Regions from separate parts of the Streptomyces sp. NPDC007808 genome, predicted to be linked through region 2. Evidence: riboswitches for the same ligand, from Rfam matches in the RefSeq annotation. Region 2 holds a riboswitch; the other holds the start of a gene.
What was found. Region 2 has a riboswitch for glycine ahead of gcvP (aminomethyl-transferring glycine dehydrogenase). Riboswitches for the same ligand answer to the same signal wherever they lie in the genome.

Region 1 (7,761 bases), on a different contig from region 2:
CGATCACCGGGTCCTGGGCCACGTCCAGCAGCACCAGGTTGACCGGCCACCGGACCGGGCTGCGGCCCAGCGCGCGGGCGACGGCGTCCATGGGGGCCGCGCGCAGGTCGCCCTCCCAGTGGGCGAGTTCGACACCTATGAACATCACCGGGGTGGCCGTCTCGATCGTCGCCAGGCAGCGGCGGGCCGTGGTGACCACACCGGTGGCGGCGAACTCGGCCGAGGCGGCCGCGAGGAAGTCGACCGGGTCGTCCTGCCAGTCCGGCTCGTAGAGCTTGACGCGGCCTCCGGAGGCGACGCCGTCCAGGGGCGTGCGGCCCGCCCGGCACAGCTCGGCCACCGCCGCCGGGGGCAGGGGGACGCCGACCACGCCGTCCGGGTTGACGGCGATTCCCACCTGCGGGGGCAGACCGCGGGCGAACTCCACGGCGGGGGCGACGGCGAAGGACATGTGGGATCCGACGACCTGGCGGAACTGCTCCTCGGAGCTGAAGACCGGGACGTAGGCCTGGCCGCCGATCTCCAGCGTGGGCAGGTCGAGCGGGCCGCTGTGCGGGCCGCCGCCGCCCGGCAGGGGCACCCAGACGAAGCTGCGGCCCAGCACCTCGATGATCCGGCCGCCCGCCGTGGGCAGCCCGAGGGAGGCCGAGAGCACCTCCTCCAGCTCGTTGCCGGGCCAGCCGCCGTGCGGGTGGAGGTGTGTCTGTGCCGGGAAGTCCGCGGGGAGATCCGCTGGGATGTCCATCTGTCCGACCGCCTGCTGTGAACTTTCGTCTGTGGACCGAAAGGCTAGCCGGTGGCCGGCCCGCGCACGGATACGGCCGGTCAGCCGGTGAAGGCGATCCTGCGCAAGGTGTCCGCCGCCTCCCGGTCGATCAGCACCGCCGCGCCGCAGCCCCGGGGCAGGTGGCCCTTCTCGACCGAGCGCAGCAGCCGCGCGGCAGCCGTGCGGTGACGCAGGAAGGCGTAGCGGGAGACGCCCCGCCCCCGCTCGCGCTGGCCCTCAAGGGCCGTGTCCGGGGCGACGTCGAGCAGCAGCATGTGCAGGGTTCCGCCGCGCCGCCGGGCCTCCCGGGCCAGCCAGCCCCGCACCCAGGCCTGGGTGCCGCAGTCGTGCACGACGACGCCCTCGCCGGAGCGCAGGGCGCGGCGCAGTCCGGCGTAGTGCGCGAGGCGGACCAGGGGGCGGTAGACGGCATAGGGGAGGAAGCCGGGCATCCGGGCCTCCCAGCGGTCCCGGACGTCCTGGGAGTCGATACGGATGCCCTTCACCGTCCGCCGCATCAGCGTGGACTTGCCGCTGCCGGGCAGGCCCGTGATCACGACGAGGTCCTCGGGGGCGAAGAGCAGGGCGTGCGGGCTGTGGCCGGCGCGCTCCCGCAGATCGCGGACCACGGAGGCCGGGCGCGCCTCGCACGCCCCCCGGGCCGAGGTCGTGGGCTGCTTCGGCAGCGCGAGGCCCGAGGTCGTGGCGTACGCCGTCGTCCTGTCCACCGTGATCGTCCTCCCCTGGGGCGGTTCACGAGTCCCGTCCCCGTCGAGTGTAAAGAGAAGGTAATGCCCGGTGTCTCTCGTTTCAGTCCTCTTACAGCAACAAGCCTGCTACAGGGTGCTGTGTACGCCTGTGTACTCGCCGCGGCCCCTGTGAACCACCCCCCTGACGCAGTGCGGGGATGCGTGCAATGATGTCCGCGCCAACTGCATACCGGCCGTTTGAATCCGCGCGGGAGAGTCCCTGGCAGTGCATCGCCGGGGCGCCGAAGGAGCAAGTCCCTCCCTTGAATCTCTCAGGCCCCGTTACCGCGCGGGCGAGGCACATCTGAAAAGCGGGCCGCACCCCCCTCGTCGAGGGCGGGCGCCGCCCCACCCAAGGTGCAAGCCATGGACCCCCGCGGGTCATGGCGAACCTCTCAGGTTCCGATGACAGATGGGGAGGACCGACCTCGCCCTCACGCATCTGGGAGACGACCGACCGTGAGCAGTACGCCACTCCGTCACACCGCGCTCGATGCCCTGCATCGCTCGCTCGGCGCGACGATGACCGACTTCGCCGGCTGGGACATGCCCCTGCGCTACGGCTCCGAGCGCGACGAGCACATCGCCGTGCGGACGAAGGCCGGGATCTTCGACCTCTCCCACATGGGCGAGATCACCGTCACCGGTCCGCAGGCCGCCGCCTTCCTGAACCACGCCCTGGTCGGCAACATCGCCTCCGTGGGTGTCGGCCGCGCCCGCTACACCATGATCTGCCGGGCCGACGGCGGCATCCTCGACGACCTGATCGTCTACCGGCTCGCCGAGAGCGAGTACATGGTCGTCGCCAACGCCTCCAACGCCCAGATCGTGCTGGACGCGCTGACCGAGCGGGTGGCCGGCTTCGACGCCGAGGTCCGCGACGACCGGGACGCGTACGCGCTCATCGCCGTCCAGGGCCCCGAGTCCCCCGGCATCCTGAAGTCGCTGACCGACGCCGACCTCGACGGCCTGAAGTACTACGCCGGACTGCCCGGCACCGTCGCCGGCGTGCCCGCCCTGATCGCCCGCACCGGCTACACCGGTGAGGACGGCTTCGAGCTGTTCGTGAAGCCGGAGCACGCCGTCGAGCTGTGGCAGGCACTGACCAAGGCGGGCGAGGGCGTCGGCCTGGTCCCCTGCGGTCTGTCCTGCCGGGACACGCTGCGCCTCGAAGCGGGCATGCCGCTGTACGGCCATGAGCTGTCGACCTCGCTCACGCCCTTCGACGCCGGGCTCGGCCGGGTGGTGAAGTTCGAGAAGGAGGGCGACTTCGTGGGGCGCGAGGCCCTGGAGCGGGCCGCCTCCCGTGCCGCGGAGAACCCGCCGCGCGTCCTCGTCGGCCTGGTCGCCGAGGGGCGTCGGGTGCCGCGGGCCGGGTACCCGGTCGTCGCCGGCGGCGAGGTCGTCGGCGAGGTCACCTCCGGCGCCCCCTCCCCCACGCTGGGCAAGCCGATCGCGATGGCGTACGTCGACGCGGCCCACTCGGCGCCGGGTACGGCCGGGGTCGGCGTGGACATCCGCGGCAGCCATGAGCCGTACGAGGTCGTGGCGCTGCCCTTCTACAAGCGGCAGAAGTAGACACTTGGCCGGAAGCAGAGACCGGCCGCACAGCAGTCACCGACAGCGACCCGTGCGTGACCTCGCGCACGTTTGCGCTGCTCATCCGGGTTTCCAGCACACCCCATTCCGCATCCCTCCCGCGCGTACAGGAGAATTCAGGCCATGAGCAACCCCCAGCAGCTGCGCTACAGCAAGGAGCACGAGTGGCTGTCGACCGCCGAGGACGGCGTCGCGACGGTCGGCATCACCGAGTTCGCGGCGAACGCGCTCGGCGATGTCGTCTACGCCCAGCTCCCCGAGGTCGGCTCGACCGTGACCGCGGGTGACACCTGCGGCGAGCTGGAGTCGACCAAGTCGGTGTCGGACCTGTACTCCCCGGTCACCGGTGAGATCACCGAGATCAACGAGGACGTGGTGAACGACCCGGCGCTGGTGAACTCCGCCCCCTTCGAGGGCGGCTGGCTGTTCAAGGTACGCGTCACGGAGGAGCCGGCCGACCTGCTCTCCGCCGACGAGTACGACGCCCACACCGCCGGCTGAGGAGTCGTAGCCCCTTATGACTGAGATGTCTGACAAGTCGCTTCTGAACACGCCCCTGCACGAGCTCGACCCGGCCGTCGCCGCCGCGCTCGACGCCGAGCTGGAGCGCCAGCAGTCCACCCTGGAGATGATCGCCTCCGAGAACTTCGCGCCGATCGCGGTCATGGAGGCCCAGGGCTCGGTCCTGACCAACAAGTACGCCGAGGGCTACCCCGGCCGGCGCTACTACGGCGGCTGCGAGCACGTCGACGTCGCCGAGCAGATCGCGATCGACCGGGTCAAGGAGCTGTTCGGCGCCGAGTACGCCAACGTCCAGCCGCACTCGGGCGCCTCCGCGAACCAGGCCGCCCTGTTCGCCCTGGCCCAGCCCGGTGACACGATCCTCGGCCTGGACCTGGCCCACGGCGGCCACCTCACCCACGGCATGCGGCTGAATTTCTCCGGCAAGCAGTTCAACGTGGTCGCGTACCACGTGGACGACGCCGGTCTCGTCGACATGGCCGAGGTCGAGCGGCTCGCCAAGGAGCACCGGCCGAAGGTGATCATCGCCGGCTGGTCGGCGTACCCGCGGCAGCTGGACTTCGCCGAGTTCCGGCGGATCGCCGACGAGGTCGAGGCGTACCTGTGGGTCGACATGGCCCACTTCGCGGGCCTGGTGGCGGCCGGCCTGCACCCGAACCCGGTGCAGTACGCGGACGTCGTCACCTCCACCACCCACAAGACGCTGGGCGGCCCGCGCGGCGGCATCATCCTCGCGAAGAAGGACTTCGCGAAGAAGCTGAACTCGTCCGTCTTCCCGGGCTTCCAGGGCGGCCCCCTGGAGCACGTGATCGCGGCCAAGGCGGTCTCCTTCAAGGTCGCCGCGAGCGAGGAGTTCAAGGAGCGCCAGCGCCGTACGGTGGAGGGTGCGAAGATCCTCGCCGAGCGGCTGACCGCCGCCGACGCCCGTGCGGCGGGGGTGAACGTGCTCTCCGGGGGCACCGACGTGCACCTGCTCCTGGTCGACCTGCGCGAGTCCGAGCTGGACGGCCAGCAGGCCGAGGACCGTCTCCACGAGGTCGGCATCACGGTCAACCGCAACGCGGTCCCGAACGACCCGCGCCCGCCGATGGTGACGTCGGGGCTGCGCATCGGTACGCCCGCCCTGGCGACCCGCGGCTTCACCGCCGAGGACTTCGCCGAGGTCGCGGACGTGATCGCCGAGACGCTCAAGCCGTCCTACGACGCCGAGTCGCTCAGGGCCCGGGTCAGGGCGCTGGCCGACAAGCACCCGCTGTACCCCGGTCTGAACAAGTAGTTCCTTTCCGTGGGGTGTCCCGCACACTGGTCGGTGAGCGGGCGGGGCACCCCGTGGAAGCCCTTCTGCACCACCCCGTATTGAGGAGTTCCCCGTGGCCATCTCGGTCTTCGACCTGTTCTCGATCGGCATCGGCCCGTCGAGCTCCCACACGGTCGGCCCGATGCGGGCGGCCCGCATGTTCGCCCGCCGCCTGCGCAACGAGGACCTGCTGCCCTCCGTCGCGTCCGTCCGCTGCGAGCTGTACGGCTCGCTCGGCGCGACCGGCCACGGCCACGGCACCCCGAAGGCGGTGCTGCTGGGCCTGGAGGGGGCCTCCCCGCGGACGGTGGACGTGGAGTCGGCCGACGAGCGCGTCGAGGCCATCAAGGCGGAGGGCCGGATCCGGCTGCTCGGCGAGCACGAGATCCCGTTCTCCTTCGACGACGACCTGGTCCTGCACCGCCGCAAGGCGCTCCCCTACCACGCGAACGGCATGACCCTGTGGGCGTACGACGCCTCCGGGGCTGAGCTGGTGTCGAAGACGTACTACTCGGTGGGCGGCGGCTTCGTCGTCGACGAGGACGCGATGGGCGCGGACCGGATCAAGCTCGACGACACGGTGCTGAAGTACCCCTTCCGCACGGGTGACGAGCTGCTGCGGCTGACGCAGGAGACCGGCCTGTCGATCTCCGCGCTGATGCTGGAGAACGAGCGCGCATGGCGCACGGAGGAGGAGATCCGCGAGGGTCTGCTGGAGATCTGGCGGGTGATGCAGGCGTGCGTGTCGCGCGGCATGTCCCGCGAGGGCATCCTGCCGGGCGGTCTGAAGGTCCGCCGCCGGGCCGCGAACACCGCGCGCAAGCTGCGCTCCGAGGGCGATCCGAAGGCCCTGGCCATGGAGTGGATCACGCTCTACGCGATGGCCGTGAACGAGGAGAACGCGGCGGGCGGGCGCGTGGTGACCGCCCCGACGAACGGTGCCGCGGGCATCATCCCGGCCGTGCTGCACTACTACATCAACTTCGTGCCGGGCGCCGACGAGGAGGGCGTCGTCCGCTTCCTGCTGGCGGCCGGCGCGATCGGCATGCTCTTCAAGGAGAACGCGTCCATCTCCGGCGCCGAGGTCGGCTGCCAGGGCGAGGTGGGCTCGGCCTGCTCGATGGCGGCGGGCGCGCTGGCCGAGGTGCTCGGCGGTTCCCCGGAGCAGGTCGAGAACGCCGCCGAGATCGGCATGGAGCACAACCTGGGCCTGACCTGCGACCCGGTCGGCGGCCTCGTCCAGATCCCGTGCATCGAGCGCAACGGCATGGCCGCGGTGAAGGCGGTCACGGCGGCGCGGATGGCGATGCGGGGGGACGGCTCGCACAAGGTGTCCCTGGACAAGGTCATCAAGACCATGAAGGACACGGGCGCCGACATGTCGGTGAAGTACAAGGAGACGGCGCGCGGAGGTCTTGCGGTCAACATCATCGAATGTTGACGATTCCACATCAGGGACGCCTCAAAGGTGCCAAGGTGGGACATACATCGGACCCGACTCCTGCCCCCCACCGGCACGTCAGGGAGTTCCCCCATGCTGCGCGGCATCGACGTGAGTGCGTACCAGTCCTCGTCCTACGACACCGACGGCCTCTCCTTCGTCTTCATCAAGGCGACGGAGGGCCGCTCGTACATCAACCCCAAACTCGCCGCCCAGACCGAGCGCGCCCGCGACGCCGGACTGGTGGTCGGCTTCTACCACTTCCTGTGGCCCGGCAACCTGTCGGCCCAGGCGGACTACTTCGTCGCACACGCCCCGGACAGGCCGGGTGACATCCTCGCCGTGGACTGGGAGACGACGAGCGACGGGACGCACGCGAGCAACGCCGAGAAGGACCTCTTCATCCGGAAGGTGAAGGAGAGACGGCCCGGCAATCCGGTGGTTCTGTACGCCAACCGCCACTACTGGCTCGACGTCGACAGGACCTCGTACGCGGGTGACGGGCTCTGGATCGCCGACTACGTGGCCGCCGGCAAACCCCGCATCCGGGCGAAGTGGCGCTTCCACCAGTACACGGACGACCCCTTGGACAAGAACGTGGCGGATTTCCCCAGCAAGGCGGCGCTGCGCGAGTGGGCCGAGAACGTCTGACGGTTCGATCACCTAGCGAGGGAGCAGATTTCGGCATGGGTGCATCTGTCGCCGCGGTCAGCAGCAACGGGACGTACTCGTTCACCAAGCCGAACCGGGAGAGCATCACGCTCGTCGCCGGGTTCGGGGTGGAAGGGGACGTGCATGCCGGTGAGACCGTGAAGCACCGGTTCCGGATGCGGAAGGACCCCTCGCAGCCGAATCTGCGGCAGGTGCACCTCATGCACGCGGAGTTGTTCGACGAGGTGCGTGCGGCCGGGTTCGAGGTCGCGGCCGGGGAGTTGGGGGAGAACGTCACCACCCGGGGGATCGATCTGCTGGGCCTGCCCACCGGGACCCGGCTGAGGCTCGGGGACGAGGCCGTGGTGGAGGTGACCGGGCTGCGCAATCCCTGCGCTCAGATCGACGGCTTCCGCAAGGGGCTGATGCGGCAGGTCGTCGAACGGGACGCCGAGGGCGGCGTGCGGTTCAAGGCCGGGATCATGAGTGTGGTCGTCGAGGGGGGTGTGGTGCGGGCCGGGGACCCGGTCCGCATCGAGCTGCCGGACGGACCGCACCGGCCGCTGGAGGTCGTGTGAGCGAGCGCCCCCGATGACGAAGGGGCGCCCGTGGCCCGCGCAGGCGGTGGCCGGGCGCCCCTGCGCGGGCGTCACTTGTTCAGGAAGGTCCAGAACTCGTCGAACGACAGGAGCTTGTCGCCGTTCAGGTCACGGCTCTTGATGATCGCCTCGGCGAC
Region 2 (7,761 bases):
GACGACACGAAGGGGACGGTCGAGGCGGACATGCTGCTCGACGCGATCCAGGAGCTGCGCGCGGCCGGCGCGGAGGCGATCCAGGTGAACGGCGTACGTGTCGTCGCCGGCACGTACCTGACGGATTCCGGCAAGGGCGTGGGCGTCGACGGGAACAAGATCAACGCGCCCTATCGTTTCAAGGTCATCGGCAAGCCGCAGGACCTCGAGCCGGCTCTCAACATCCCTGGAGGCGTGGTGCAGACCCTTGAGAAGGAGCAGGCCACCGTGACCATCGAGCGGTCGGACAAGATCATCGTGGACGCCTTGCGAGCGGCGAAGCGGCCTGACTACGCTCGGTCGTCCTCCCGGTGAACCGGGGGTGCATGGGGGACGTCCGGCGAGGGCAAGAGGTTGCGGGGGGTCGGCGCACCGAATGGGTGGTGCGTGGTGGAAACTGTCTGGGACAGAAGGACGTTGTGAGTATGTCCGGGTCGGCCAGAGAGTGCAGTCAGGGTTCGTCCTGCCCCACGGGCGGGTCTGTTTCGGTCAAGGGGAATCGCCCGTGAAGTTGTTTGCGAAGTTGTTCGGCAAGAGCGCGCGAGAGGGCAGCGACAACGCGACCGCTCGTCATCGCGCACAGGGGGACGAGGAAGGCCAGCGCCCCCTGTTCAGGGACCAGGTGCCTGGGCCGGGCGGTGACATTTCCGGAGGTCAGGGCGCGCCGTCGGTTGACCCTGGCCAGTCCGGCGGCATAGGTTTCGGACAACCGTCAACCTCAAGTACGGGTGGAGGGTTTTCCCCGATGTCGGCCCTGGTGTGTACGAGGTGCGGTAACCGCAACGCGGAGAACAGCCGCTTCTGTTCCAACTGTGGTGCGCCGCTGCGGGCCGGTGCCGCGGCCGAGCGTCCGTCCGAGACCACCTCCACGATCTCCATCTCGGGCCTTGAGGCCTACGACGCGGAGGCCACCGGTCAGACGCCGATTCCTGCGCTGTCTCCGGAGGCCCAGGCGGCCGTTGAAGCGCTGCCGCTCGGCTCGGCGCTCCTCGTGGTGCGCCGTGGGCCGAACTCGGGCAGCCGCTTCCTCCTGGACAGCGATCTGACCACTGCCGGACGGCACCCGCAGAGCGACATCTTCCTGGACGACGTGACGGTGTCGCGTCGGCACGTGGAGTTCCGCCGAGGCCAGGACGGCACGTTCACGGTGGCCGACGTCGGCAGCCTGAACGGCACGTACGTCAACCGCGAGCGGATCGACCAGGTCGATCTGAACAACGGCGACGAGGTGCAGATCGGCAAGTACCGGCTGGTCTTCTACGCGAGCCAGCGGGGCTACTGACCCTCCCCCGGATGCCTTCGTCCGGGGAGACCCAGGGAAGGTCCATGCTGCAAACACCGAGCGGCGGTGCCGGGCACGGCACCGCCGCCACGGACAGTCGGCTGATGAGCATCGGGACGGTGCTCAACGTGCTCCGCGAGGAGTTCCCTGACATCACCATCTCCAAGATCCGGTTCCTGGAGTCGGAGGGTCTTGTAGAGCCTCAGCGGACCCCCTCGGGATACCGCAAGTTCAGCGCGCAGGACATCGAGCGGCTCGGGTACGTCCTGCGGATGCAGCGGGACCACTATCTTCCCCTCAAAGTGATCCGCGAGCACCTGGGCGCCATGGAACGCGGCGAGGCCGCACCACTGCCGGCCCTGTGCCGTCAGCGCGACGGCGAAGCCGTCCTGGAGCCGGTCGAGGGGCCCGGCGCGGCCAGGGTCGGACGGGCCGAACTGCTCGCCGCCGCCGAGATCGGTGAGCGGCAGCTGGAGGAGTGGGAGGCGTACGGGCTGATCGCTCCGTTGCCGGACGGAAGGTACGAGGCCGAGGCGGTCACCGTGGCGTCCCTGGTCGCCGAGCTGGGGCGGTTCGGGATCGAGCCACGCCATCTCCGGGCCATGAAGGCGGCCGCCGACCGGGAGGCCGGGCTCGTGGACCAGGTCCTGGCGCCGTTGCGTCGGCATCGCAATCCGCAGACCAGGGCGCATGCCGAGGCGCGTGCGAAGGAGCTGGCCGGGCTCACGGTGAAGCTGCACGCCGCGTTGGTGCAGACCGCCCTCGGAGTGCGGCTGCCCTGAGCCGTAGGGGCCCGGAGCGCCCCGGATCGGCCACCCGTTCTCGGCCCGACTACCCAAACGTCCCGAGCACGGCCTAGGGTTGCTGTGTGAACGAGCTCGATGTCGTAGGTGTCCGGGTCGAAATGCCCTCCAACCAGCCGATCGTGCTCCTGCGTGAAGTGGGAGGCGACCGCTACCTCCCCATCTGGATCGGGCCGGGGGAGGCGACGGCGATCGCCTTCGCCCAGCAGGGCATGGCCCCCGCGCGACCGCTGACCCACGACCTGTTCAAGGACGTGCTGGAGGCCGTCGGCCAGGAGCTCACCGAAGTACGCATCACGGACCTGCGTGAGGGCGTCTTCTACGCCGAGCTGGTCTTCGCCAGCGGCGTCGAGGTGAGCGCCCGCCCGTCGGATGCCATAGCGCTGGCCTTGCGCACCGGAACGCCGATCTACGGCAGTGACGGAGTGCTCGACGACGCGGGCATCGCGATTCCGGACGAGCAGGAGGACGAGGTGGAGAAGTTCCGCGAGTTCCTCGACCAGATCTCGCCCGAGGACTTCGGCACCAGCAGCCAGTGAGGCGGCGGGGCGGCCCGGGCTCACCTCTGTGACGGGCGGCCCCCGGCCGGTTCCAGCTCAAATGCCGGCATTTGCCAGCGGCGAGCGAGAGCGTCCTGCGGCCTGCTTCGAGCGCATTCGGCTAGCCTTTCCCCGCGGTGGGGTGCGGGAAACCACTCCTAGGGTGATTATCACTCGGCGTGCCGAGTGTGGCGATCGTTGACGCACCCCTGGTGACTGCCTACCGTCGAGAAGGCAGGTCAAGGACGGAGGTCGGCGTGAGAAGCAGCGGCGACGGTACGGGTGGGGGTGCCCCGGGACGCGGTTTCGGGGAGAGCGGTCCGTACCCTCCCTCAGGCTCTCAGCTGCGTTCGAGCATGGGATACCCCCAGCACTCCAACGCGGCCGATCATGTTCCGCAGCGACCCACGGCCGTGCCGACCAGCGGAGAGGCGACGGCCATGGCGTCCGAGCAGATCGGCTATCGCGGTCCGACGGCATGTGCGGCCGCCGGCATCACCTATCGGCAACTGGACTACTGGGCGCGGACCGGGCTCGTCGAGCCCAGCGTGCGGCCCGCCTACGGGTCGGGGACGCAGCGGTTGTACAGCTTCCGGGACGTCGTCGTCCTGAAGATCGTCAAGCGGTTCCTCGACACCGGTGTGTCGCTGCAGAACATTCGTACGGCTGTGCAGCATCTGCGGGAGCAGGGCTTCCGGGACCTCGAACGCCTGACGCTGATGAGTGACGGTGCGACGGTGTACGAGTGCACGTCGCCGGACGAGGTCCACGCGCTGCTCCAAGGAGGCCAGGGGATCTTCGGGATCGCCGTGGGCGTGGTGTGGCGGGACGTGGAGAGCGCGTTGTCGCAGCTGCACGGCGAGCGGATCGACACCGGGGAGACGTTGGTCGGGCACAACCCGGCGGACGAGTTGGCGCGGCGGCGAAACCGGGCCGTCTGAGCAGCGTGCGCGGCCCGCGGCCGCAGGCCGAGGGGTTCCGCCCTGGTCGAATGGGCGGCTCCGGTGAGCTGGGCAGGGGCATTGTCAGTGGCGTGAGGCAGCATCGGAGATGTGAGAAACGCGCCCACGATCCTGCATCTCGACATGGATGCCTTCTACGCCTCGGTGGAGCAGGCATCCAAGCCGAGCCTGCGCGGGAAGGCCGTGATCGTGGGCGGGCTGGGGCCGCGGGGAGTCGTCGCCACCGCGTCCTATGAGGCCCGGGTGTTCGGGGTGCACTCGGCGATGCCCATGGCTCAGGCGCGCCGGCTGGCGCCGAACGCGGCGTACCTCGTGCCACGCTTCGGGATCTACCGCGAGATCAGCGAGCAGGTGATGGAGCTGCTGCGGGAGCTGTCGCCGCTGGTGGAGCCGTTGAGTCTGGACGAAGCCTTCGTGGATCTGGAGGCCGGCGGAGCGGCCTGGGACGAGGAGTCGGCGCGGCTGGTGGGGATGAAGCTGCGGGCCGACATACGCGCGGTCACCGGGCTCGCGGGGTCGGTGGGGCTGGCGGCGTCCAAGATGCTGGCGAAGATCGCCTCGGAGGAGGCGAAGCCGGATGGGCTGGTCGTGATCGAGCCGGGGACCGAACGGGCGTTGCTCGGGCCCATGCCGGTGCGGACGTTGCCGGGGGTGGGGCCTGCGACAGGTGACCATCTGAGGCGGGCCGGAATCCACACGGTGGACGAGATCGCCGAGGCGGGGGAGGACGAACTCGTTCGGCTGCTGGGCAAGGCCCATGGGCATGCCCTGTACGCCATGGCGTTGGCGCACGACGAGCGGCCCGTGGTGGCTGAGCGGGAGGCCAAGTCGGTGTCGGTCGAGGACACGTATGACGTGGACATCCATGACCGGGTTCGGGTGGGTGTGGAGGTGCAGCGGCTGGCCGACCGGTGTGTGCGGCGACTACGTGCGGCCGGGTTGTCCGGTCGGACGATCGTGCTCAAGGTACGGCGGTACGACTTCTCCACCCTGACCCGGTCCGAGACGCTGCGGGGACCGACGGATGACCCCGCCGTGGTGCGGGAGGCCGCTGCGCGGCTGCTGGACTCCGTGGACACGACGGGGGGCGTGCGGTTGCTGGGTGTCGGGGTGACCGGCCTCGCCGACTACACGCAGGAGGATCTCTTCGCGCAGGCGGCCGGGGTACGGGTGGAGCACGCCGACGAGGAGGGGGAGCCCGAGCAGACCGTGCAGGAGCGGGAGGTGACGCCCGTGGAGCGGCGGTGGGCTGCCGGGCACGATGTCCGGCACGCCGAGTTCGGACACGGGTGGGTGCAGGGGAGCGGGCTGGGGCGGGTCACCGTGCGGTTCGAGACGCCCGAGTCGGAGCCGGGGCGGGTGCGGACGTTCCGGGTCGATGATCCGGCGCTGGAATCGGCGGATCCGTTGCCGCTGGTGGCGCGAAGACCCGGGGGAGCGCCGGCTGAGGGGGCGGCAGCGGGCGTGGAACCTGTGGTGCCGGGTCAGGGGTGCTGAGGCGCTGGGGTCCGGTCGTACCCGTGAGGGCGTACCCGTCCTCCTGGGCGGGGCGGGTGTGGCGTTCGTGCGGCTGCCGCGGGCGCCGTCCGTGGCGGCCCGTGCTGCCCTGACGGCACGACCGGCCACAGGATCGGTGGGTCAGGGGAGCTCGCGGGGCCGGTGGGATGGCCGACCGAGGGTTGCTCGGGCCAAGCGCAGGAGGACGGCTCGGTGGAGTGGACCGGGGTACGGGATGTCGGCTGGGGGAGGCCGCTGTGGGTGCGGGCGTGGACTCGCGGTGCGGGCGGGGTCAGGTGTCCTCCGAGCCCGCCAGGTTGCCGAAGTCCCGGTCCGGCACGGAGGGCGGCGGGGCCACGTTCAGGCCGTAGTGGTGGTAGAGCTGGAGTTCCTGTTCCGGGGAGAGGTGGCGGCCCACACCGAAGTCGGGGGCGTCCTTGATCAGGGCGCGGTCGAAGGGGACGCGAAGGCTGCCCTCGACCAGTTCACTGGGCTCCAGGGGGACGAAGGCGTCCCGGGAGAACAGGCCGGTGCGTATCGCCGCCCACTCCGGTACTCCGGTCGCGTCGTCGAGATAGACCTCGTCGATGGTGCCGATCTTGGTGCCGTTGCGGTCGAAGGCCTTGCGGCCGATCAGGTTGCGCGGATCGATGTCGGTCTGCACGGGCCCTCCACTTGGTCGCAACTCATCCGTAAGCACTACGAAAAGGCACTTTGGTGAGAGTGGCCACTCGAAGGTACGTGCGTTGACCCCGCTGGTAGGCTTGCAGACGGCTGCTGACCCCGTGCGGGAGAGTCCTCCAGACACCATCGGAGGCGCCGAAGGAGCAAATCCTCCCCGGAATCTCTCAGGCCCACGTACCGCACGGACGAGGTCACTCTGGAAAGCAGGGCGGGTGTCGACGGCTTCCGCTCTCACCGACGGTGAAAGCCGGGAGCCTTGTGGCGACCCGGTGAAGCTCTCAGGTCGAGATGACAGAGGGGGAGGCCGTTCGGGTACCCGTGCCGTGGTGCCCCTCGAAGGTCGCGTCAGACCAGGAGGCCTCCGCAATGACCGCCCACCGCATTCCGCTCTCCGAGCTCGAACAGGGAATCCCCTTCGAGCAGCGTCACATCGGCCCTGATCATGAGGCTCGGGCCAAGATGCTCGCGCAGGTCGGGTACGGCTCGCTGGACGAGCTCACCGCCGCCGCGGTGCCGGACGTGATCAAGAACGCCGACTCCCTCGAACTGCCCGGGGCGCGCACCGAGGCCGAGGTGCTGGACGAGCTGCGGTCGCTCGCCGACCGCAACCAGGTGCTGGGCTCGATGATCGGACTCGGGTACTACGGGACCTTCACCCCGCCGGTCATCCTGCGCAACGTCATGGAGAACCCTGCCTGGTACACGGCCTACACGCCGTACCAGCCCGAGATCTCCCAGGGGCGGCTCGAGGCCCTGCTGAACTTCCAGACCGTGGTCGCCGACCTCACCGGTCTGCCGACCTCCGGTGCCTCGCTGCTCGACGAGGGAACGGCCGCCGCCGAGGCCATGGCGCTGTCCCGGCGGATGGGCAAGAACAAGAAGGGGCTCTTCCTGGTCGACGCCGATGTGCTGCCGCAGACCATCGCCGTGATCGAGACCCGTGCCGAGCCGACCGGCGTGGAGGTCGTGGTCGCCGACCTCAGCGACGGCATTCCGGCCGAGATCGCCGGCCGCGAGATCAACGGCGTGCTCCTGCAGTACCCGGGCGCCTCCGGTGCCGTACGGGACATCAAGCCCGTCATCGACCAGGCGCACGAGCTCGGTGCCCTCGTCACTGTCGCCGCCGACCTGCTCGCGCTCACGCTGCTGAAGTCGCCCGGCGAGCTCGGGGCGGACATCGCGGTCGGCACGACCCAGCGGTTCGGTGTGCCGATGGGCTTCGGTGGGCCGCACGCCGGCTACATGGCCGTACAGGAGAAGTTCGCACGGAGCCTGCCCGGGCGGCTCGTGGGTGTCTCCGTGGACGCGGACGGGAACAAGGCGTACCGCCTGGCCCTGCAGACGCGTGAGCAGCACATCCGGCGGGAGAAGGCGACCAGCAACATCTGTACCGCTCAGGTGCTGCTGGCCGTGATGGCCGGGATGTACGCCGTTTACCACGGGCCCGAGGGGCTGAAGGGCATCGCCCGGCGGACTCATCGGTACGCCACCGTGCTCGCCGCGGGGCTCGCGGCGGGCGGCGTCGAGGTCGTACACGGCTCGTACTTCGACACGCTCACCGTGCGTGTGCCGTCGAAGGCCGCCGAGGTCGTCGCCGCCGCCCGGCAGAACGGCGTGAACCTGCACCTCGTGGACGCGGACCATGTCTCCATCGCCTGCGACGAGACCACCTCACGGGTGCAGCTGGGTGCCGTGTGGACGGCGTTCGGCGTCGAGGGCGACATCGAGGCGCTGGACGCGGCGAGCGCGGACACGCTCCCGGGCTCGCTGCTGCGCAGCGACGCGTATCTCACCCACCCGGTCTTCCACCAGTACCGCTCCGAGACGGCGATGCTGCGCTACCTGCGCAGGCTCGCGGACCGTGACTACGCGCTGGACCGCGGCATGATCCCGCTGGGCTCGTGCACCATGAAGCTCAACGCGACCACCGAGATGGAGCCGGTCACCTGGCCGGA

Region 1: linked by a shared signal. The riboswitch ahead of gcvT (glycine cleavage system aminomethyltransferase GcvT) and the one ahead of gcvP (aminomethyl-transferring glycine dehydrogenase) in region 2 are both predicted to bind glycine.

Annotation. Positions count from the first base shown of each region.
Region 1 is NZ_JBIAEQ010000003.1:271,036-278,796, forward strand. It holds gene ACFYNL_RS13000 (enhanced serine sensitivity protein SseB) at 1-745, opposite strand, end outside; gene ACFYNL_RS13005 (AAA family ATPase) at 826-1,494, opposite strand; glycine riboswitch at 1,715-1,813, shown strand; gene gcvT (glycine cleavage system aminomethyltransferase GcvT) at 1,975-3,093, shown strand; gene gcvH (glycine cleavage system protein GcvH) at 3,238-3,615, shown strand; gene glyA (serine hydroxymethyltransferase) at 3,641-4,912, shown strand; gene ACFYNL_RS13025 (L-serine ammonia-lyase) at 5,007-6,374, shown strand; gene ACFYNL_RS13030 (glycoside hydrolase family 25 protein) at 6,468-7,025, shown strand; gene ACFYNL_RS13035 (MOSC domain-containing protein) at 7,061-7,603, shown strand; gene ACFYNL_RS13040 (EF-hand domain-containing protein) at 7,675-7,761, opposite strand, start outside.
Region 2 is NZ_JBIAEQ010000001.1:5,265-13,025, forward strand. It holds gene ACFYNL_RS00030 (DUF881 domain-containing protein) at 1-354, shown strand, start outside; gene ACFYNL_RS00035 (FHA domain-containing protein) at 416-1,321, shown strand; gene ACFYNL_RS00040 (MerR family transcriptional regulator) at 1,366-2,103, shown strand; gene ACFYNL_RS00045 (bifunctional nuclease family protein) at 2,190-2,663, shown strand; gene ACFYNL_RS00050 (MerR family transcriptional regulator) at 2,921-3,604, shown strand; gene ACFYNL_RS00055 (DNA polymerase IV) at 3,716-5,122, shown strand; gene ACFYNL_RS00060 (PRC-barrel domain-containing protein) at 5,415-5,786, opposite strand; glycine riboswitch at 5,901-5,996, shown strand; gene gcvP (aminomethyl-transferring glycine dehydrogenase) at 6,173-7,761, shown strand, end outside.